Regions from separate parts of the Micromonospora sp. NPDC050200 genome, predicted to be linked through region 1. Evidence: riboswitches for the same ligand, from Rfam matches in the RefSeq annotation. Region 1 holds a riboswitch; each other region holds the start of a gene.

Evidence for each region. Region 1 has a riboswitch for cyclic di-AMP ahead of AB0I41_RS17980 (hypothetical protein). Riboswitches for the same ligand answer to the same signal wherever they lie in the genome.
Region 2: it holds a riboswitch for cyclic di-AMP, as region 1 does, so the genes downstream of both, AB0I41_RS12150 (hypothetical protein) here and AB0I41_RS17980 (hypothetical protein) in region 1, are expected to answer to the same signal.
Region 3: it holds a riboswitch for cyclic di-AMP, as region 1 does, so the genes downstream of both, AB0I41_RS23330 (NlpC/P60 family protein) here and AB0I41_RS17980 (hypothetical protein) in region 1, are expected to answer to the same signal.

Annotation. Positions count from the first base shown of each region.
Region 1 is NZ_JBFALG010000024.1:76,005-84,005, forward strand. It holds gene AB0I41_RS17950 (metal-sensitive transcriptional regulator) at 1-116, shown strand, start outside; gene AB0I41_RS17955 (SHOCT domain-containing protein) at 266-493, shown strand; gene AB0I41_RS17960 (DUF305 domain-containing protein) at 566-1,195, opposite strand; gene AB0I41_RS17965 (hypothetical protein) at 1,266-1,739, opposite strand; gene AB0I41_RS17970 (heavy metal translocating P-type ATPase) at 1,770-3,719, opposite strand; gene AB0I41_RS17975 (YibE/F family protein) at 4,155-5,504, shown strand; cyclic di-AMP (ydaO/yuaA leader) riboswitch at 5,671-5,801, shown strand; gene AB0I41_RS17980 (hypothetical protein) at 5,806-6,825, shown strand; gene AB0I41_RS17985 (carbonic anhydrase) at 6,889-7,542, opposite strand; gene AB0I41_RS17990 (helix-turn-helix domain-containing protein) at 7,765-8,001, shown strand, end outside.
Region 2 is NZ_JBFALG010000014.1:29,420-37,420, reverse strand. It holds gene AB0I41_RS12175 (hypothetical protein) at 1-320, shown strand, start outside; gene AB0I41_RS12170 (carbonic anhydrase) at 469-1,083, opposite strand; gene AB0I41_RS12165 (alpha/beta hydrolase) at 1,231-2,154, shown strand; gene AB0I41_RS12160 (AAA family ATPase) at 2,287-4,404, shown strand; gene AB0I41_RS12155 (cation diffusion facilitator family transporter) at 4,610-5,524, shown strand; cyclic di-AMP (ydaO/yuaA leader) riboswitch at 5,666-5,797, shown strand; gene AB0I41_RS12150 (hypothetical protein) at 5,802-6,860, shown strand; gene AB0I41_RS12145 (hypothetical protein) at 6,979-7,488, shown strand; gene AB0I41_RS12140 (SRPBCC family protein) at 7,504-7,971, opposite strand.
Region 3 is NZ_JBFALG010000038.1:33,630-38,303, reverse strand. It holds gene AB0I41_RS23335 (NlpC/P60 family protein) at 122-1,138, shown strand; cyclic di-AMP (ydaO/yuaA leader) riboswitch at 1,290-1,426, shown strand; gene AB0I41_RS23330 (NlpC/P60 family protein) at 1,439-2,479, shown strand; gene dcd (dCTP deaminase) at 2,523-3,101, opposite strand; gene AB0I41_RS23320 (pyridoxamine 5'-phosphate oxidase family protein) at 3,180-3,746, shown strand; gene AB0I41_RS23315 (zinc metalloprotease) at 3,810-4,674, opposite strand, start outside.

The sequences.
Region 1 (8,001 bases):
GCCTGCTGGACGGTCACGCCCGGCACTGCATGCACGAGGGGGCCGCCGAGGGCCGCGCCGACGAGATGGCCGCCGAGATGATGGCCGCCGTCGGCCGCCTGATGAAGCGGGGCTGACCGACCGCGTCCCGGGACCTTCGGCCCGGCCACTGCGGGCCCACCGCCCCCGGACACCCGCCGTCGGCGCGACTAGCGTCGGAGGTGGCGACCGGGTCCGGTGCCGCCGGCACCGGACCGGCCGCCCGAGTCACGGACGGAGGGCGGCCATGATGGGTTACGGCCCGATGGCGGGCCTGATGTGGATCTGGCCGGTGCTGGTGCTGGCCGGCCTGGTGGCCCTGGGCTACCTGATCTACCGGCTGGCGCAGACGCCGCCGTCGACGGCCGCCGCCTGCTCCTCGGCGCGGGCGATCCTCGACGAGCGCTACGCGCGCGGCGAGATCGACGACGAGGAGTACCAGCGGCGGCGGTCGGCGCTGCGGACCGGGGGCTGACCGGCGCGGTCACGCCGACGGGGCCGGGGCGTCCGGAGCCGTAATGGCTCCGGGCGCCCCGGTCGTGACCGCTCAGAGCCGGGCGAGGATCGTCTTCATGGTGTCGATCTCGCCCTGCTGGGTGGAGACGATCTGCTGCGCCATGGCCCTGGCGTCCGCGTTCACGCCGCCGGCAAGCTCCTCCTGCGCCATGGTGATCGCGCCCTCGTGATGGGCGATCATCAAGGTGAGGAACTGCCGGTCGAACTCCTGGCCGGAGGCGTCCGCCAGCTTCCCCATGTCGGCGTCGGACATCATGCCGGGCATGCCGTGGTCCAGGTGACCGCCGGCCGGGCTGCCGGACGGGACGGGCCGGCCCCAGGCGGTGAGCCAGCCGGTCATGGTGGCGATCTCCGGCGCCTGGGCGGCCTTGATCTGCGCGGCGAGGCGCTTGACCTCCGGGTCCCGGGCCCGGCTGTCGGCCAGCTCCGACATCCGCACCGCCTGCTGGTGGTGCGGGATCATCATCTGGGCGAACATCACGTCGGCGTCGCCGAACGCGGCGGACGGGCCCGCCGAGGGGCCGCCGCTGGCGCCCGCGCCCGGCCGGTCGTGGCCGGAACCGGCCGGGTGATCGGCGCCGCCGCAGGCGGCCAGGGCGAGAGCGACGGTGAGGGTCACGCCGGCCAGGGCGGCGCGGCGCGCGATGGTACGAGTGGACATGATCGAGACCTTTCGGTGTGGATGACGTACGCAGCGGACTCCGGACGCGGCATGGCCGCGTCGGGGCGTCCTATCTGCGCAGCACCGACACCGTGGCGAGGCGGAGCCCGGCCGGGCGGGGTGGCGGGGCGCGCGGCCCACGCGACGACCCGGACGGGTGGCGGAGCACGACGGCGGGCCGGGCCCGGCCGAGCAGCAGCGCCACCAGCAGCAGCGCGACCGTGACGGCGCCGAGCACCGCCAGGCAGACACTCCAGCCGCTCGGGGCACCCCCCGGCTGGTCGGCGGGAAGCGCCACCGGCGCGGCGGCGTGGGCGACCGGGACCACCTCGGGCAGGGCGGCATGGGCGACCTTGACCGCCTCGGGGAGGGTGGAGGTGACCAGCGCCCGCGGCGACATGGCGGCGGCGTGGTCATCCGGGTGGGACGCGGCGGAGTGCGTGCCGTGACCGATGGTGTGCATGGCGGCCAGCCCGAGCAGGGTGCAGGCGAGCAGCAGCAGCCGGGCCCACCACCCGGCAGTCGACCCCGTCGCCGTCCGCATCAGACCACGCTAACCGACCGCCTCCCACGATCAAAGGCGTACCCGGCGCAGCAGTTGGGCGTTGAGCGCCACCACGATCGTCGAGGCGGACATCAGCACCGCGGCGAGCGCCGGGCTGAGCGCCACGCCCGCCCCGGCCAGCACCCCCGCCGCCAGCGGCAGCGCCACCACGTTGTAGCCGGCCGCCCAGGCGAGGTTCTGCCGCATCTTCCGGTACGCCGCGCGGGAGAGCCGGACCACCCCGGCGACCCCCCGCGGGTCGGACGAGGCGAGCACCACCCCGGCCGACTCGATCGCCACGTCGGTGCCCGCCCCGATCGCGATCCCCACATCGGCCCGGGCCAGCGCCGGCGCGTCGTTGACCCCGTCACCGACCATCGCCACCCGGAGCCCCCGGCGTTGCAGCTCGGCCACCTGCTGGTCCTTGTCGGCGGGCAGCACCTCGGCGAAGACCTCGTCGACGCCGGGCCGGAAGCCGAGGTCCGCGGCGACCGCCTCGGCCACCGTCCGGGCGTCCCCGGTGACCATCGCGATGGTCCGGACTCCCTCGGCGCGCAGCTCCGCAATCGCCTCCCGCGCCTCCGGGCGTACCTCGTCGGCGAGGGCGAGCAGGCCGAGGACGGTGTCCGGCAGGCGGACCAGGTGCAGCACCACCGCGCCGCGCTCCGCCCAGCGCCGGGCCGCCGGCTCCAGCGCCGCGGGCAGCTCCAGCCCCTGCTCGCGCAGGAGCGCGGGGCCCCCCACCGCGTACGACGTACCGTCGATGTCGGCCCGGACCCCGCGCCCCGGCAGCGAGCGGAACCCGGCGGCCGGGGCCGGGCCTCCGCGCCCGGCGGCGGCCGCGACGATCGCCCGGGCCAGCGGGTGCTCGCTGTCCGCCTCGACTCCGGCGGCGAGCCGCAGCACCTCGTCCTCGTCGCGGCCCGGCGCGGCGGCGACCCCGACCAGCGCGTGCTCACCCTTGGTGAGGGTGCCGGTCTTGTCGAAGAGCACCACGTCCACGGTGCGCATCCGTTCCAGCGCCAGCCGGTCGCGGACCAGCACGCCGGAGCGGGCGGCCAGCCCGGTGGAGAGTGCGATCACCAGCGGGATGGCCAGGCCGAGCGCGTGCGGGCAGGCGATCACCAGGACCGTCACGGTGCGCACCACCGCCTCGTTCCGCTCACCCAACGCGGTCCACACCAGGGCGGTCAGCACGGCGGTCAGGGTGGCGACGTAGAAGAGCCAGGCGGCGAAGCGGTCCGCCAGCACCTGCGCCCGCCCGCCGGACTGCTGCGCCTGCGTCACGAGACGCTGGATGCCGGCCAGGGTGGTCTGGTCGCCGACCGCGTCGACGCGTACCCGGATCGCCGAGTCGGTGGCCACGGTGCCGGCGACCACCCGGTCCCCGACGGCCCGGGGCACCGGTCGGGACTCGCCGGTGACCATCGACTCGTCCAGCTCGGCGGCACCGTCGACGACGCGCCCGTCGGCCGGCACCCGGCCACCGGGGCGGACCAGCACCACGTCTCCCACCCGCAGGTGGCTCACCGGCACCCGCTCGGTACCGCCCTGCGGCCCGACCCGCTCGGCGTCGTCCGGGAGCAGCGCGGCCAGCGCCGCGAGCGCGCCCCGCGCCTGGCCGATCGCCTTCATCTCCTGCCAGTGCCCGAGCAGCATGATGGTGACCAGGGCGGCCAACTCCCACCAGAAGTCCAGGTCGAAGGCGCCGAGGCTGGTGGCGAGCGAGGCGGCGTACGCGACGGTGATCGCCATCCCGATGAGCAGCATCATCCCCGGGGCCCGGTCGCGCACCTCGCGGACGGCGCCGACCAGGAACGGCCAGCCACCCCACCAGAAGACCACCGAGCCGAGCACCGGCCCGACCAGGGACCGCCCGGGGAACTCCAGGGAGTAGCCGAACCAGTCCATCACCAGGTGGCTGGTGGCGACCACGGGCAGCGTCAGCGCCAGGCAGACCCAGAACCGGCGGCGGAACATCTCCGGGTCGTGGCCGGCGTGCTTGTCGTGACCGGCGTGTTCGCCTCGGCCGGCGTGTTCGTCGTGGCCGGGAGGCCGGTCGGGCCCCGGGTGCCGAGCGTGGCCGGCGTGCTGGTCCATGCCCCAAAGATGCCCGGCGGACGCGCTGCCGGTGGTACGAACCGGGCGGACCCGCACCGACCCTGGCTACCATTTGCCGACCATGACACTCCGCCCGCAGCCACCGCTGCCCCGCGTACCGCGCCGGGGTCCGCTGCCGTGCGCGCCCGCCCGGGCGTGTCGCCACGCGGGCGATCGCGCCGCCCGTTCGCCGTCCGTCACCGTGCCGGCACCCGGCGGCGGGACCGGGGGTACGCGTCCCGGTGCGCACGTCCCGCCGGTGAACCGACCGGCCGGCTGACACGTACCCCGCTCTGGATCGTTGGGAGACTCGCAATGGGCGCCGACCACACCCGCCCCGCTCCGCCCGCCCCACCGGGGGTGCGGCGGATCCTCGTCGCGGCGGTGGTCCCGCTGTTCGTCGTCACGGTGATCGCCGCGCTGGTGCTCTGGCCGCGCGACTCCGGGCAGGCCGACGGCGGCACCGAGCCGCCGCGCCACCACGGCACGGTGACCCGGGTGGTGACCGAACCGTGCCCGCCGACGCCGGAGGCCCCCGAGGGGTCGCCCGGGGCGGCCGAGGGTCCGTGCGGGACGGTGACGGTCCGGGTCGAGCAGGGCCCGGACAGCGGCAGCCAGGTGGAGACCCCGGTGCCGGCCGGCCCGGGCGCGCCCAGTGTGGCGGTCGGCGACGAGGTGGTGCTGGTCCAGCTCTCCGACCCGGCCGACACCACGGCCAGCAGCTACCAGATCGCCGAGCACCAGCGGGGCAAGCCCCTGCTGCTGCTGGTGGCGCTCTTCGCGGCGGCGATCGTGGCGTTCGGCCGGCTGCGCGGGCTGGCCGCGCTGGCCGGGCTGGGCGCCAGCTTCGCCATCCTGCTGGCCTTCGTGGTGCCCGGGATCGCCGCGGGCGGCTCACCGCTGCTGATCGCCGTCACCGGCTCGGCGTTGATCATGTTCGTGGTGCTGTACCTGACCCACGGGATCACCGCGCAGACCTCGGTGGCGGTCCTCGGCACGCTGGGCAGCCTGGTGCTGACCGGGCTGCTCGGCACGCTGGCCACCGCCGCCACCCACCTGACCGGGTACGGCAGCGAGGAGGCCACCACGCTGTCGATGTACCAGCGCGACGTCGACCTGCACGGGCTGCTGCTGGCCGGCATCATCATCGGCTCGCTCGGCGTGCTCGACGACGTCACCGTCACCCAGGCCGCCACGGTCACCGAGCTGGCGCACGCCAACCCCGGGCTGTCCCGGACGCAGCTCTACCGGGCCGCCACCCGGGTCGGCCGGGCGCACATCGCCTCCACGGTCAACACCATCGTGCTCGCGTACGCGGGCGCGTCGCTGCCGCTGCTGCTCCTGCTCACCGCCGACAGCCGGCCGGTGAGCCAGATCCTCACCAGCGAGTTCCTGGCCCAGGAGATCGTCCGCAGCGCGGTGGCGACGCTCGGCCTGGTCGCCGCAGTGCCGCTGACCACCGGGCTGGCCGCGCTGGTGGCCACCGCCGGCCGTGGCCCGACGGCCGACCCGGCGCGGGGTTCCGGTCCGGCGCCCACGCCCCGCCCCTCCGTCGAGCGGGACGCGGCGCTCGAGGCGCTGAGCGCGCCGGGTCACGGCGGACCGTCCACCCCGGGCCCCGCACGGTGGCCCGACCCGGAAAGGAGCACGGACGCCGCATGGTGAAACTCCGCTGCGTGACCGACGACGACGCGGAACCTGACGAACGCGTCACTCGTCACGCAACGCCACGACGAAATAACGCGATTAGTCGGGTTCTGGACGTAGATCCCCGGCACGGCTGTCAGGTAACCTCGCTGCCGGCCACCGCCGAAGGCGCGCTGCGGCGCCTGCGGTGCCGCCGCCCAATCGCCGTACGGCGAGCCGGGGAACCAGGTACATGGGGTGAATCCGCGCGAGCGGTAGGGGCCACTTCCGTCCCGAACCCGTCAGCTAACCCGGTCGGCGGTCGACGGAAGGGAACACTGTGACGGCACCCCTGCGCCGCTGGTTGACACCGGTGGTGGCCGTGTTCGCCGCCCTGGCCATCCTCGCCGGGCCGACAGCCGCGATCGCCGCTCCCTCGACCCCCACCCCCTCGGGGCACGAGGAGGACGACGAGCCCAAGCTGCTCACCGACGTCATCGAGCTGCGCAACCGCGAGTACTCGAAGGCCAAGACGCAGCTGGGGAAGTCCAAGAAGCGGCAGCAGCAGCTCGGGCTGGAGGTGCGCCGCGCGCAGGACCAGCTGGAGGCGTTGCGGCCGCAGGTCTCCCAGATCGCCGCGCAGTCGTACCGGACCGGCCGGATCGGCGCGCTGGCGATGCTGCTGGAGAGCGACGCGCCGGACTCGTTCGTCAGGCGCGCCGCCGCGCTCGACGAACTGAACATGGTGAACGCGAAGAAGCTGGCCGAGGTCACCGCCGCCAAGAACCGCGCGGAGCAGGCCAAGCTGGCGCTCGACGCCGAGGTGCGCGAGCAGCAGAAGCTCGCCAACGACATGGCCCGGGAGAGCCGCGAGGCGGAGAAGGCGCTCGCGCTGGTGGGCGGCCGGGGCTTCACCGGCGGCCTGGTCGACGCGACGTCGCCGGTCGCCCGGATCGGCCCCGGCCGGACGGCGGACGGCGGCTGGCGCTCCGAGTCGCGCACCGAGAACGACCCGACCACCTCGGGCCTCATCACGCCGCGCACCCTGCACGCGTACAAGGAGGTCCGGCGGGCCGGCTTCAGCCGGTTCGCGGGCTGCTACCGGTCGGGCGGGCCGTGGGAGCATCCGAAGGGCAAGGCCTGCGACTGGTCGTTGCAGAGAAGCGGCTTCGCCCCGTGGTACAACAACGACACCCGGATGTACGGCAACAACCTCGCCGCGTTCCTGATCCGCAACGCCGACCGGCTCGGCATCTACTACGTCATCTGGAACCGGCAGATCTGGTTCCCGGCGACCGGGTGGAGGTCGTACAGCGGACCGTCGAACCACACCGACCACGTGCACATGTCGATGTTGTAGCGCACGACGCGTACCGAACGAGGGCCGTCCCCGGTGGGGGCGGCCCTCGTCGCGTCGGGTGGTTCAGCCGGCGACGGCGGCCGCGCGGTCGGCCTGGGCCGGTGCGGCAGCGGACCCGCCGGCGGCCACCGTCCGCACCTCGCCGGCGGTGAGCCGGTACGACATGCCGACCACCGCGCACCGCCCGGCGGCGACCGCACCGGCCAGGACGGCGGAGTTGCCGAGCAGCGCCTCCACGGTGTGCGCGATGTGGATGTCCACGATCTCGTCGATGTCGTCGACGCCCTGCTCGGCGGCCCGCCGCAGGCTGGGCGCCACCGCGTCCACCACCGCCCGCAGGTGGCCGACGGGCGACGTGCCGGTACGCGCGGCGTCCCGGGCGGCCTGCACGGCCCCGCAGGAGTCGTGGCCGAGCACCACCACCAGCGGGGTGCCCAGCACGCTCACCGCGTACTCGACGCTGCCCAGCACCTCCGGGCCGGCGGTGTGCCCGGCGGTCCGGACCACGAAGAGGTCACCCAGGCCGCGGTCGAAGATGATCTCGGCAGCGAGGCGGGAGTCGGAGCAGCCCACGATCACCGCGAACGGGTGCTGCCCGTCGGCGACCGCCGCCCGGTGGCGGGAGTCCTGGTTGGGGTGGCGCTGCGCGCCCGTGACGAAGCGCCGGTTGCCGGCGTGCAGTTCGACGAGCGCCTGCATCGGATCGGTCAGGGTCATTGCCTCACCTCGGGTCCCTCGCGTGGTCGACCTGGTCACACCGGCCGGCGACGGAGGCGGCCTCACTCCCCACGGTCACACCCGGCGAAAGATACGTCAAGCTTTACGTGATATGGATTTCATGCTTTCCCTCGGCGCCAGCGGCCGGGTCCGGCCGGGTCGAGCCGCAAAGGTTCCGGTGCGGGGAGGCCAGGGCCGTAAAGTCGACGGGCTGGCCATACCATGACGGGCATGGCGACGACAGCGGAGAACGGGAGCACCCGGAACTGGACTTTCCTCACCAACCACGCGCACGTGCTGCTCGCCATCGCCCGTAACCCCACCGCCCGGTTGCGGGACGTCGCCGACGAGGTGGGGGTGACGGAGCGGGCCGCCCAGGCGATCGTCGCCGACCTGGAGGCCGGCGGATACCTGCGCCGCACCCGGGTGGGCCGACGCAACGAGTACACGGTCAACCCG
Region 2 (8,001 bases), on a different contig from region 1:
ACACCTCTAAGACCGCGCGCGCGTCAGTCCGGGCCGGCCAGGCTGGCCAGGGTGGCGCCCTCAGCGTGCTGGGCGAGTTCAAGTACCTCATCCCGCTCAACGGCGGCAAGAACGCCTACGTGCGGAACCTGACCAACGGCAAGACCGTGCACCTGCGCACCGACTCCGAGGCCTTCGTCGAGGAGATCCGGGTGCTGGCCGCCGCCGGCCACGCCGCCAAGATCCGCGTCGAGATCAACGCCCTCGCCGCGACGCACCCGGGCGACGGCTGGGACAAGACCGAGAAGCGTCTCGTCGAGGCCGGCGTCTTCGAGGGCTGAGCCCTCCCCCCGAGCCACACCTGGAACCGCCCGTCGGGTCACCCCGGCGGGCGGTTCCGCCTTTCCCGGGTACGCCCCGATCCCGCCGCCGGGCCCGCCGGACGCCGGATCTTCCCGGCCACCGGGACCGGGCGGGAGCGGGGTTGGGTCAGCGGTCGAGCAGGGTGACCTCGCCGGTGGCCAGGTCGTAGAGGGCGCCGACCACGTCCACCCGGCCGTCGGCCACCGGCCCGGCGAGCAGGTCGTCGGCGCCCAGCGCGGCCACCGTGCGCAGCACGTGCCGGCGTACCGCCATCGGGTGCGCCCGCGGGTCGTCCGCGCCCACCTCGGCCACCGCCGGGGCGATCTGGTCCACCAGGTACGCCAGCGAGCCGCCCGGCCGGTCCCCGGTGCGCAGCGTGTCCACCGCCGAGGCGACCGCCCCGCAGCGCTCGTGGCCGAGCACCATCACCAGCGGCACCCCGAGCTGGCCCACCACATATTCGATGGAGCCGCAGACCGCCCGGTCCAGCACGTGTGCGCCGGTGCGGATCACGCAGATCGACCCGAAGGTCTGGTCGAAGATCGCCTCCAGCGGGACCCGTGAGTCGATGCAGCCGAGCAGCACCGCGTACGGCTGCTGGTCGCCGGAGGCGACGGCCGCGGCGGCGGTGACGTCGTGGCCGTGCACCGGCTGGCCGCTGACGAAGCGGCGGTTGCCGGCGAGCAGCTCGGCCAGCGCGGACCGGGGCGTCCGCGCCGCTCCCGCGCTCGAACCGGTCATGGCCCCAGCCTGGTCACGGATGCGACCTCGCGGGGGCGGGTTTCGAATCTTCTCACCACCACGGTTGGCGTGGTCTCATGACGGGTAGCCGGTGTCACCGCCGGGTTGACCCGGTGCGTGGGGACCGGGCGGCCCGGGGAGGCGGCGATGCCGGAGCACCAGCAGGTACGGCTGCCCGACGACGTGCGCCTGCACGTCGAGGTGACCGGGCCGCCGGACGCCGAGGTCACCGCGATCCTGCTGCACAGCTGGACGCTGGACGGGCGGGCCTGGCACCGGCAGCTCGCCGACCTGACGGCACGCTTCGGCGCGCGGGTCCGGGTGGTGACCTACGACGCCCGCGGGCACGGCCGGTCCAGCTGCATGGCGCTGCGCACCGCGACCCTGGCCCAGCTCGGCGACGACCTCGCCGCGGTGGTGGACGCGGTGGCCCCGACCGGCCGGGTGGTGCTGGTCGGGCATTCCATGGGCGGGATGACCGTGATGGAGTACGCCCACCGCCACCCGGAGCACTTCGCCGCCCGTACCGCCGGGCTGGTCTTCGTCTCGACCACCGCCGAGGGGCACACGCACACCGTGTACGGCCTGTCGCCGCGCATCGCCCGGCTGATCCGGATCGCCGAGACCACCGGCGCCGGGGTGCTGGCCCGGTGCGGGTCCTGGCGCCCGCCGCGGGCGCTGCTGCGCGCGCTGCGGCCCAGCATCCGCTGGATGCTCTTCGGCGACCGCTGCGACCCGTCCGACATCCGCCTGGTCACCTCGGCGGTGGCCCGCGCCTCGCTGCGCTCGATCGGCGGGTTCCGCGCCTCGATCGGCGCCCAGCACCGGCTGGAGACCCTGGCCGAACTGGCCCACCTGCCGGCGGCGGCGCTGGTCGGCGACCGGGACCGGCTCACCCCGCCGCCCTGCGCGGAGTCGATCGCCGCCGCGCTGCCGGTGACCGAGCTGACCGTCTGCCCGGGCGCCGGGCACATGCTGATGATGGAACGGCCGGACGAGGTGAACGCCGCGCTGGCCGGGGTGCTGCGCCGGGTGCTGGCCGGCTCGACGGAGCCGACGCCGGCCGGCTGAGCGGCCCGTGGAGGGTGTCCCAGGTCGCGGGGCGCGGCATGGCCCCGCCGCGAGGTGGGAGGCTGCCCGTACCCTCATTCCGCCTGGCGTACGCCCGCGCCCGGCCGCCGCCGTCGCACAGGAGCCCTCACGTTGACCGACCAGACCACCCTGGAGCAGGAGATCGCCGCCGAGCAGCGGCATCTCGACCGGGTGTACGCCCGCCTGGCCGAACTGCGCCGCTCGGCCGCGCAGGCCGAGAAGGAGGGCTACCGGCTGGCCCGGGTGGGCAACTTCGGCGCGCTGGTCGAGCGGGACGCGATGGTCTTCCACGCCGCGCAGCGGCGGCACGTGCTGGACGCCGAGCACGAGGGGCTGGTCTTCGGCCGACTCGACCTGCGTACCGGCCAGGTGCTGCACGTGGGCCGGCTCGGCGTGCGCGGCGAGAACGCCGAGACGCTGGTGGTGGACTGGCGGGCCCCGGCCGCCGCCGCGTTCTACCAGGCGACCCCGGCCGAGCCGCTGGGCGTGGTGCGGCGGCGCACCATCCAGTCCTCGGCCGAGAAGGTCACCCGGATCGAGGACGACCTGCTCGATCCGGAGTCGGCGCCGGCCGACCTGGCGGTGGTCGGTGACGGTGCCCTGCTGGCGACCCTGTCCAGGGCGACCGGTCGGGGGATGCGCGACATCGTGGCCACCATCCAGCGGGAGCAGGACGAGGCGATCCGCTCCCCCGGCTCCGGGGTCACCATCGTCTCGGGCGGCCCGGGCACCGGCAAGACGGCCGTCGCCCTGCACCGGGCGGCGTACCTGCTCTATTCCGACCGCAGCCGGTACGCCGGCGGCGGCATCCTGGTGGTCGGCCCGTCCTCGGTCTTCGTGGAGTACATCGCCTCGGTGCTGCCCTCGCTCGGCGAGGAGACCGCCACCCTGCACTCGCTGGGCTCGCTCTTCCCGGGCATGTCGGCGACCCGGACCGACCCGCCGGAGGTGGCGGCGGTGAAGGGCTCGCTGCGGATGCGGCGGCTGCTGGAGCGCGCGGTACGCGACGCGGTGCCGGGCGGCCCGGACGAGCTGCGCCTGCTCTACCGTGGCGAGCTGCTCCGGCTGGAGCGCCGCGAGCTGGACGGCATCCGGGACCGGGCGCTGTCCCGGGGCGGCCGCCGCAACGAGGTGCGGCGGGTCGCCTTCGACGCGGTCCTCGCGGCGCTGTTCGGGCAGGCCCGCCGGCTGGCGATCCCCCGCCTGCCGGAGCAGCGCGCCGTCGAGGACGAGATCATCGACCGGCCGGAGTTCCGCGAGTTCCTCAAGGCGTGGTGGCCCCGGCTGCACCCGCGGCACGTGCTGGGCTGGCTGGCCCGGCCGGAGCGGCTGCGCCGGTACGCCGGCGGAATCCTGTCCCGGGCGGAGACCGCGCTGCTGTCCGAGGCGTACCGGACGCTGGACGCGCAGGGGCTGACGGTGGCCGACATCGCCCTGCTCGACGAGCTGGACGCGCTGCTGGGCAAGCCGGTGCGGCCGGCCCGGGCGAAGCGCGACCCGTTCCAGCTGGCCGGCGGCGTACGCGAGCTGAGCACGTTCGCCGACCGGCAGCGCGCGTCCCGGGCGGCGGCCCGGGAACGCCCGGAGGACTACCGCGACTACGCGCACGTGGTGGTGGACGAGGCGCAGGACGTGTCGCCGATGCAGTGGCGGATGATCGGCCGGCGCGGCCGGCTCGCCTCCTGGACGGTGGTGGGCGACCCGGCGCAGACCGCCTGGACCGGCGACCCGCAGGAGCTGGACCGGGCTCGGGACCAGGCGCTGGGCCGGCGCCGGCGGCACCGGTTCGCGCTCACCACGAACTACCGCAACTCGGCGGAGATCTTCGCGGTGGCGGCGGCGGAGATCCGCCGGCTCTACCCCGACCTGGAGCTGCCGACGGCGGTCCGCTCCACCGGCGTGGAGCCGGTCGCGCTGACCGTCGGCGCGGACCGGCTGGCGTCGGCGACCGTCGAGGCCGTCGACGCGCTGCTCGGCGAGGTGGAGGGCACGGTCGGCGTGATCACGCCGGTGCCGCGCCGCGACGAGGTGGCCGGCTGGCTGGGCGGGCGGGGCGGTTCCCGGCTCCAGGTGGTGACCAGCCTCCAGGCCAAGGGCATGGAGTACGACGGCGTCGTGCTGGTCTGCCCGGCCGAGATCCGGGCCGACCCCGGCTCGGGGGTACGCACCCTCTACGTCGCCCTCTCCCGGGCCACCCAGCGCCTCACCACCATCGACCCAACCCCCTGACCGCCCCCGCCCCGCCCTCCCACCCCGCCCTCCCACCCCGCCCGGAATCCGCGCACTTTCCGAGAAAGAGTGGCCATTCCGCCCGCGGAGACCACTCTTTCTCTGAAAGTGCGGCGCATCGGGGGCCGATTGCCGGGTTAGTTGCATACATAGCGATGTGAGCATAGGTTAGGTCTGGTCGGCGGTGGCGACGGAAGGTGTGGGCGTGGGCGCAGGGCATGAGCACCACGGGTCGGTCGCGAACGCGGCGCACCGCCACCGGGGGCGGCTCTGGGCGGCCTTCGCGCTGCTCGCCGCGCTGATGGTGATCGAGGCGGTCACCGCGTTCGGCACCGGCTCACTGGCCCTGCTCTCCGACGCCGGGCACATGTTCACCGACGTGCTCGGCATCGGCATGGCCCTGGCCGCCATCACCGCCACCACCCGCCGCGACGGGGACCCCCAGCGCACCTTCGGGCTCTACCGGCTGGAGGTGCTGGCCGCGCTCGCCAACGCCGTCCTGCTCAGCGGGGTGGCGATCTACGTGCTGATCGAGGCGGTACGCCGGTTCGGCAACCCGCCGGAGGTGCGTACCGGCCCGATGCTGGCGGTGGCGGTGCTCGGCCTGCTGGCCAACCTCGTCGCGTTCGCCCTGCTCCGCGAGGGCGCGCAGGAGAGCATCAACCTGCGCGGGGCGTACCTGGAGGTGCTCGGCGACCTGCTCGGCTCGCTCGGCGTGATCGGCGCCGCGCTGCTCATCGCCGGCACCGGCTGGTGGTGGGCCGACCCGGCGGTGGCGGTGGCGATCGGCCTGTTCATCCTCCCCCGCACCTGGCGGCTCGGCCGGGCGGCGGTCCGCATCCTGGTCCAGGCCGCCCCGGAGCACCTCCAGGTGACCGCCGTGCACGACCGGCTGACCGCCGTCCCCGGCGTCGCCGAGGTCCACGACCTGCACGTCTGGACGCTCACCTCCGGCATGGAGGTCGCCTCCGCCCACCTCACCATGGCCCCGGGCGCCGAGGTCGGCACGGTGCTCGCCGCGGCCCGGAGCGCCCTGCACGAGGACTTCCACATCGAGCACGCCACCCTCCAGATCGAGCCGGGCGCCGCCCCCGGCGCGTGCGGCCAGGTGGAGTGGTGACAAAATCGGGCACCTGTTATCCCGTTATGTCACCTACACCACGATTACCTCCAGTACCCTCAGTCACGAAACGGGCGGGTGTCACACCCGTACCGGTAGGCTCGGTCCCGGCCTCCGCCAGGCGGCACCCACCGGTGCCGGCGGTGACCGCCGCCTAATCGCCCGCCCGGGCGAGCCGGGGAACCATGTTCGTGGGGTGCATCCGCGTCAGCGGTAGGGATCTTCCGTCCCGAACCCGTCAGCTAACCCGGTCGGCGGCTGACGGAAGGACATGTGCATGCACGTACGACGTACCACCGCCCGGCTGGCGGCCACGGTCGTCGCGACGCTCGCCCTCGGCGTGTCGTCCGCGCCGGTCCCGGTGGCCGCCGCTCCCCCCGCCACCCGGCTCGCCGCCGCACCCGGCGACGACGAGGGCGGCAGCCCCGCCCTGCGCGCCCAGCTCGACGCGGCCAGCAAGGGCTGGATCGACGCCAGGGCCGCGCTGGAACGCTCCACCAAACGGCAGCGGGAGCTCACCGAGCAGCTCAGGACGATCGAGTCGGAGCTGACCGTCCAGCACGGCAAGGTCGGCGAGATCGCCGGCGTGGCCTACCGGACCGGCCGGCTGGGGCCGGTGTCGGCGCTGCTGAACAGCTCCAGCCCGGAGGGCTTCCTGGACCGGGCGGCGGCGCTGGAGACCGTCGCCGCCAACGAGGACCGGGAGCTGCGCGGCCTCATCCGGACCCGCGACGAGGCCACCCGCACCCGGGCCGCGCTCGACAAGGAGATCGTCGAGGAGCGCAAGCAGGTCGCGGTGATGGCCAAGCGCAAGCAGCAGGCCGAGCGGGCGCTCGCGGTGGCCGCCGCCGACAAGCCCGCCACCACCGCCACCGCCGGCTCCAACCGGGGCACCTCCACCGCCACCGCCCGGCCGGCGCCGCGCAACTCCGACGGTTCCTGGCCGCCGGAGTCGTGCAGCGTCAACGACCCGACCCCGGCCAACGGCTGCATCACCCCGCGCATGCTCAACGCACTCCAGCAGGCCAAGGCCGCCGGCTTCACCCGGTACGTCTCCTGCTACCGGCCCAGCGGGTCGGGTGAGCATCCCAAGGGGCGGGCCTGCGACTTCGCGGCCCAGAAGGACGGCTTCGGCGGCGACGCCACCGGCGGCGACAAGACGTACGGCAACAACCTGGCCGCGTACTTCATCCGCAACGCCGACCGGCTCGGCGTGCTCTACGTGATCTGGTACCGGCAGATCTGGCTGCCCAGCAGCGGGTGGAAGTCGTACAGCGGGGCGGGCGGAGACCCGTCCAGCGACCACACCAACCACGTGCACCTGTCGGTCTACTGACCGACCCCGACGGGGCCCGTCCGGCGCGGACGGGCCCCGCGCCGTACGCGCCCCGACGTACGCCGAATGTCGCCGGTCGGCCCACGACAGGCCGCGGCGCCCGGACGAGCATCAAGGCATGACCCGACTCTCCCCCGACGCCCGCAAGAGCCTGCTCACCCTGCACCTGGTGACCGCGCTGGGCTGGCTCGGCGCGGACCTCGTGCTGCTCACCCTCGGCGTCGCCGGGCTGCGCGGGGCCGACCCGGGGGTGGTCTACCCGGCGGCGGCACTGGTGGCCACCTGGCTCTTCGCGCCGCTGAGCGTGCTGGTGTGGCTGGTCGGGGTGACCAGCGCGCTGCTGACCCCGTGGGGGCTGCTGCGCTGGCGCTGGGTGGTGGTCAAGCTGGGGCTCACCACGGTGATGACGGGCCTGGTGCTGTTCGCGCTGACGCCGAACCTGCGCGCCGCCGCCGGACCGGACGCCACCGCACACCAGCGGATCGACGTGGTGGTCGCCCCGGCGGTCTCCACCGGCCTGCTGGTCACCATGACGGTGATCTCGACGTGGAAGCCATGGGGCCGGACCCGCCGGGCCGTCCCGTCGCGCCGCCGGCCGGCGGCGGCCACGGCCGCCGGTCGCCGCTGAGCGGGGGCCAGCGCCTCAGTTCGGGACCGGACCGCCCTCGGCCTCCCGGTCCAGCACCGCGCCGAGCCGGCTGGCCAGGCCCAGGTGCGCGGCGCGGGCCTGGCGGAACGCGTACCCGAACAACGGTGCCGGGGCGGAGAGGGTGATCTCCACGTCGATCCGGAGCACGTCGCCCTCCTCCCGGAGCCGGGTGTGGTTGCGCACCGTCGTGCCGGGCTGCTGCCGGGCCACCGTGACGATCTCGTCGTCGGAGACCACCAGGACGTCGGCCTGGTAGGTGACCGGGAAGTGCAGCGGCCCCAGCTCCAGCCGGTCGGTGATCGCGTAGCTGGCCCGCGCGCCCGGACGGGTCGGCAGCCGGCGCACCCGGACGATCAGCGGATGCAGCTCCCCCTGGCGGGCCAGATCGCTCAGCAGCGCCACCGCGTCCGCCCGCGAGCAGCGCGCCTGCACCGTGTAGCTGAACGACTCCCGCCGGACCACTCCACCCTCCCACGCCTCGTCGGTCGCCCG
Region 3 (4,674 bases), on a different contig from region 1:
GGTGATGGCCCACCTTGAATTCGACCCGTCGTTTCCCTAAGGTGGGGCACCGACCGCTGTGGGTCGTCTGCCTCCGTCTTCCCCTCAGCGAGGCGCCCGGCGGTCGGTCGCTAAGGAGTCGGTGCCGGTGGCAACCATGCCCCTACATCGTCACGCCCAGGGTCGTCCGCCGGCTCGCCCGGCCGGCCTGCGGCGGGTCGCTCGCCGCCTGCTCACACTGGTCGCCGCCGTGGCCGTCGGCGCCGGGATGCTCGCCGTGCCGGCGTACGCCGCGCCCACACCGGAGGAGATCGAGGCGGCGATCGACAAGCAGTGGGAACAGCTGGAACCGACCATCGAGCAGTACAACAAGGTCCGCGCCCAGCTGAAGGTCAACCGCAAGAAGTCGGCCGAGCTGGAGAAGAAGATCCAGCCGCTGGCCCTGCAGACCGAGCTGGCCATGAACCGGGTCGGCGACCTCGCCTCCCGCTACTACATGACGGGCCCCTCGCAGGACATCGGCGCGCTGCTGATCAGCGCCAAGCCGGGCACCCTGACCGAGCAGCTGACCATCCTGGACCGCCTCGCCGCGCAGGAGCGCAAGGAGCTCCAGGTCGTCATCGACGCCCGGCAGAAGTACGACGCCGAGAAGCAGAAGCTCGACACGCTGATCGCCGCGGAGGTCAAGCAGGAGAAGGAGCTGGCCGCCAAGAAGTCGCAGATCAACGCCGAGATCAAGCGGCTCCAGGCGGCGATGCCGAAGACCGTGGTCAAGGTGGCCGGTTGTCCCACCATCAAGGGCGTGGTGAGTTCCGCCGCGCAGACCGCCATCCGGGTGGCCTGCCAGCAGGTGGGTGAGCCGTACGTCTGGGGCGCTGACGGGCCGGACTCGTTCGACTGCTCCGGCCTCACCCAGTACGCCTACAAGGCCGCCGGGATCTACCTGACCCACCACACCGGCGCCCAGTGGAACGAGGGCAAGTCCATCCCGCGCTCCGAGGCGCGCCCGGGGGACCTGGTGTTCTTCTTCAGCGACCTGCACCACGTCGGTCTCTACCTCGGCAACGGTCTGATGGTCCACGCGCCCCGGACCGGCAAGCCGGTCCAGGTCGCCAGCATCGACTACATGCCGGTCGCCGGGTTCCGACGACCGAACTGACCCGTCCGACCCACCGCGAACCCCCGGTCACCCCGACCGGGGGTTCCGCGTATCCGGACCTGTCCCGGCATGGCGGGTTGCGGATCGATAACGGTCCTCTCTACTCTGGTCCTTCGTCGGCCGCCGACGGTCCGTCCAACCCGGGCGGCAGCGGCCGGCACCGCCGAGTCGCCTCCGGGTGAACCGGGGACCCAGGTACGCCGGGGTGAATCCGCAGCCACTGCGGTAGGGCGCTCCCTTCCCGCCCGAACCCGTCAGCTAACCCGGTAGGCGGTCGCGGAAGAAGGAGTACGGAGCCCGGTGGCACACCATGCCCCGCGGCCACCGTCGTACCGGTCGACCCAGGTCACCCGGCCGACGGCTGCGCCGCGCCCACGCTGGTCCCGCTTTACCACCACCCTCGCCGCCCTCGCCGGTGCCGCCGTCGTCCTGACCGGTGGCGCCACGGCGGCCCATGCCGAACCCTCGGTCGCCGAGATCGAGCGGCAGATCGACCAGGACTGGAACACCCTCGAACCGATCATCGAGCAGCACAACGCCACCCGGCAGGATCTGGCCGCCAAGCGCCGGCAGGCCGACGCGCTGGCCAAGCGGATCGGACCGCTGCAACTCCAGGTCGACCTCGCGATGAACCAGGTCAGCGGCCTCGCCGCCGAGGCGTACAAGGGGGAGAACCTCTCCGCCGTCAACGCCCTGCTCGGCAGCAGCTCCCCCAGCGAGCTGGTCGACCAGCTCGAACTGCTCGACCGGTTCGCCGAGCGGCAGCAGCGCGACGTGCGGGCCGTCAAGGACCTGCGCGACCAGCTCGCCGCGAAGAAGGCGCCGCTGGACGAGATGGTGGCCCAGCTCGCCCGCACCGAGGCCCAGCTGGCCGCGAAGAAGAAGCAGATCAACGCCGAGATCGACCGGCTGCAGAAGCTGCGGCTCAAGGTGTACGGCAACGGTGGCGGCGGCGCGCTGCGCCCGGCCCCGTGCCCGGCCGGCTACCCCGGCGGCCCCGCCGGAACGGCGGTCAAGTTCGCCTGCGCCCAGATCGGCAAGCCCTACGTCTGGGGCGCCGAGGGCCCGAGCTCGTACGACTGCTCCGGCCTGATGCTCGCGGCGTGGGCCAAGGCCGGTGTCTCGCTCCCGCACAACGCCCGCCAGCAGCGCCAGGTGACCGCCCGGGTCAGCCGGGCCGACCTGCGCCCCGGCGACCTGGTCTTCTACTACGCCGACCTGCACCACGTCGGCATGTACGTCGGCGGCGGCTGGGTGGTCCACGCCTCCCAGGCCGGGGTGCCGATCAAGATGAAGCGCGTCGACGACGGGCCGGTCCACAGCTACGGCCGGCCGGGCTGAGCGCGCGCCGGGCTCCTCGGGTTCCGGGGGCCCGGCGCGGCGGTCAGCGGGTGGGCCAGGTGCGCCAGTGCTGCCAGGAGCGGCTCGGGGTCGGCCCGCGCTGGCCCTGGTAGCGCGACCCGTAGACGGCGGAGCCGTACGGGTGCTCGGCCGGGGACGAGAGCCGGAAGATGCAGAGCTGGCCGATCTTCATGCCGGGCCAGAGCGTGATCGGCAGGTTCGCCACGTTCGACAGTTCCAGCGTCACGTGCCCGGAGAAGCCCGGGTCGATGAAGCCGGCGGTCGAGTGGGTGAGCAGGCCGAGCCGGCCCAGGGAACTTTTCCCTTCGAGCCGGCCGGCGAGTTGGTCGCCGAGCGAGATCACCTCCAGCGTGGAGGCGAGCACGAACTCGCCGGGGTGCAGCACGAACGGCTCGCCCTCGGGGACCTCCACCATCGAGGTGAGGTCGTCCTGCTGCATCGCCGGGTCGATGTGCGTGTACAGGTGGTTGTTGAAGACCCGGAAGAGCCGGTCGAGGCGCACGTCGATGCTGGACGGCTGCACCAGCGTGGGCTCGAAGGGCTCCAGCCCGAGCGTGCCCGTCTTGATCTCGGAGACCAGGTCGCGGTCGGAGAGCAGCATCGGCACACCATATCGAGCGGACCGGGTGACCTGCGTGTCGGACTGCGCATTCGTACACGTGTTCGATAGGATGTCCGTATGGCTTCCTGGTCCGAATTCGCCGCTGACGAGCCCCGACTCGCCGACGGGATCCGCCTTCTCCTGCAGCAGTACGGGCCGGGCTTCGGCTACCTGGCCACCGTCCGCGCCGACGGTGGGCCCCGGGTGCACCCGGTCTGCCCCGTGATCACCGACGAGGGACTGTTCTGCTTCGTCGTCGACTCGCCCAAGCGGCGCGACCTCGAACGCGACGGGCGGTACGCGCTGCACTCGTTCCCGCCGGAGGAGAGCGACGACGAGGCGTACGTCGCCGGCCGGGCGCAACCGGTGACCGACCCGGCCCGGGTCGCCCGGGTGGCCCGCATCGGGCGGGCGGCGCCGCAGGTCGACTGGCGACTCTTCGAGTTCAGCGTCGACGTGGCGATGCTGACCCGCCACGACCAGGGTGGGCTCGGGCAGCCCGGCGAGGGCCAGTGGCGGCCCGGCGTCCAGGTCTGGCTCGACCCGGGCGCGGCCCACCGCGGAGGTGACGCCGCCGGCGTACCCGATCGGCGCCCGGCCCGCCACGGCCGCCACGGTTTCGACACCCGCCGCCCCGCCGCCTGAATCCGAAGACGCCGGTGCCGGCCCCGTCCTGCGACGGAGCCGGCACCGGCGTCTGCTGGGGTGTTACGCCGCGCGGTAGGCGTTCCACGCGGTCAGCATGCGGCTCGCCTGACCAGCGGTGAACTGGTGCATGCACGAGTCGTAGGTGTAGTCCATGAAGTTGGTGATCGGGTCCAGGCCGGCCGCGGTGCAGGTGTCCCGCCCGGTCGGGCACTGGAACGCCGGCGAGGCCTCGGCCGGGGTGTCGTCGACGCTGTCACCCGAACCGGCGCAGCCACCCTGGAAGGTGTGGTAGAGGTTCAGCCAGTGGCCGACCTCGTGGGTGCCGGTGTCGCCCTGGTTGTAGTTGGTGGCGGTGCCGCCGGGCAGCGACTCGCTCAGCACGACCACGCCGTCCATGCTGTTCAGCTTCTTCTGCGGGAAGGTCGCCCAGCCGAGCAGGTTGTCGCTCAGCTCGCCCAGGTAGACGTTCAGGGTGTTCTTGCCGCCCTCGCGCAGCGACGTCTTCATCGACCGCTCGGCCGAGGAGCCCGACACGATCGGGTACCACGCCGGGTTGGTCACCCGGTTGATCTTGGTGAGCTGGAAGCCGAAGGCGGTGGCCGCGCCGCCGGTGGCGCCACTGTAGGCCTGGTTCAGCACGCTGATCTGCGAGGTGATCATCGAGTCCGGGATGTTGCCGCCGGCCCGGGTGCTGTCCCGCTGGATGACGTGGACGACGACCGGGATGGTGACCGTGGCCAGCGGGGCGGCGGCCTGGGCACCGGCGCGGAAGTTCGCCCGCTCGCGCAGCGCCGACGCGAGGTCGGCCTCGCGCTCCCGGACCTGCTGGGCGGTCAGCTCGTTGGGCTCGTGCTTGGCGGTCCCGCCGGCCTTGATCCGGGCGTCCGAGTGGACGTCGGCCGGCTCGGCGCACACCTCGGCCGGG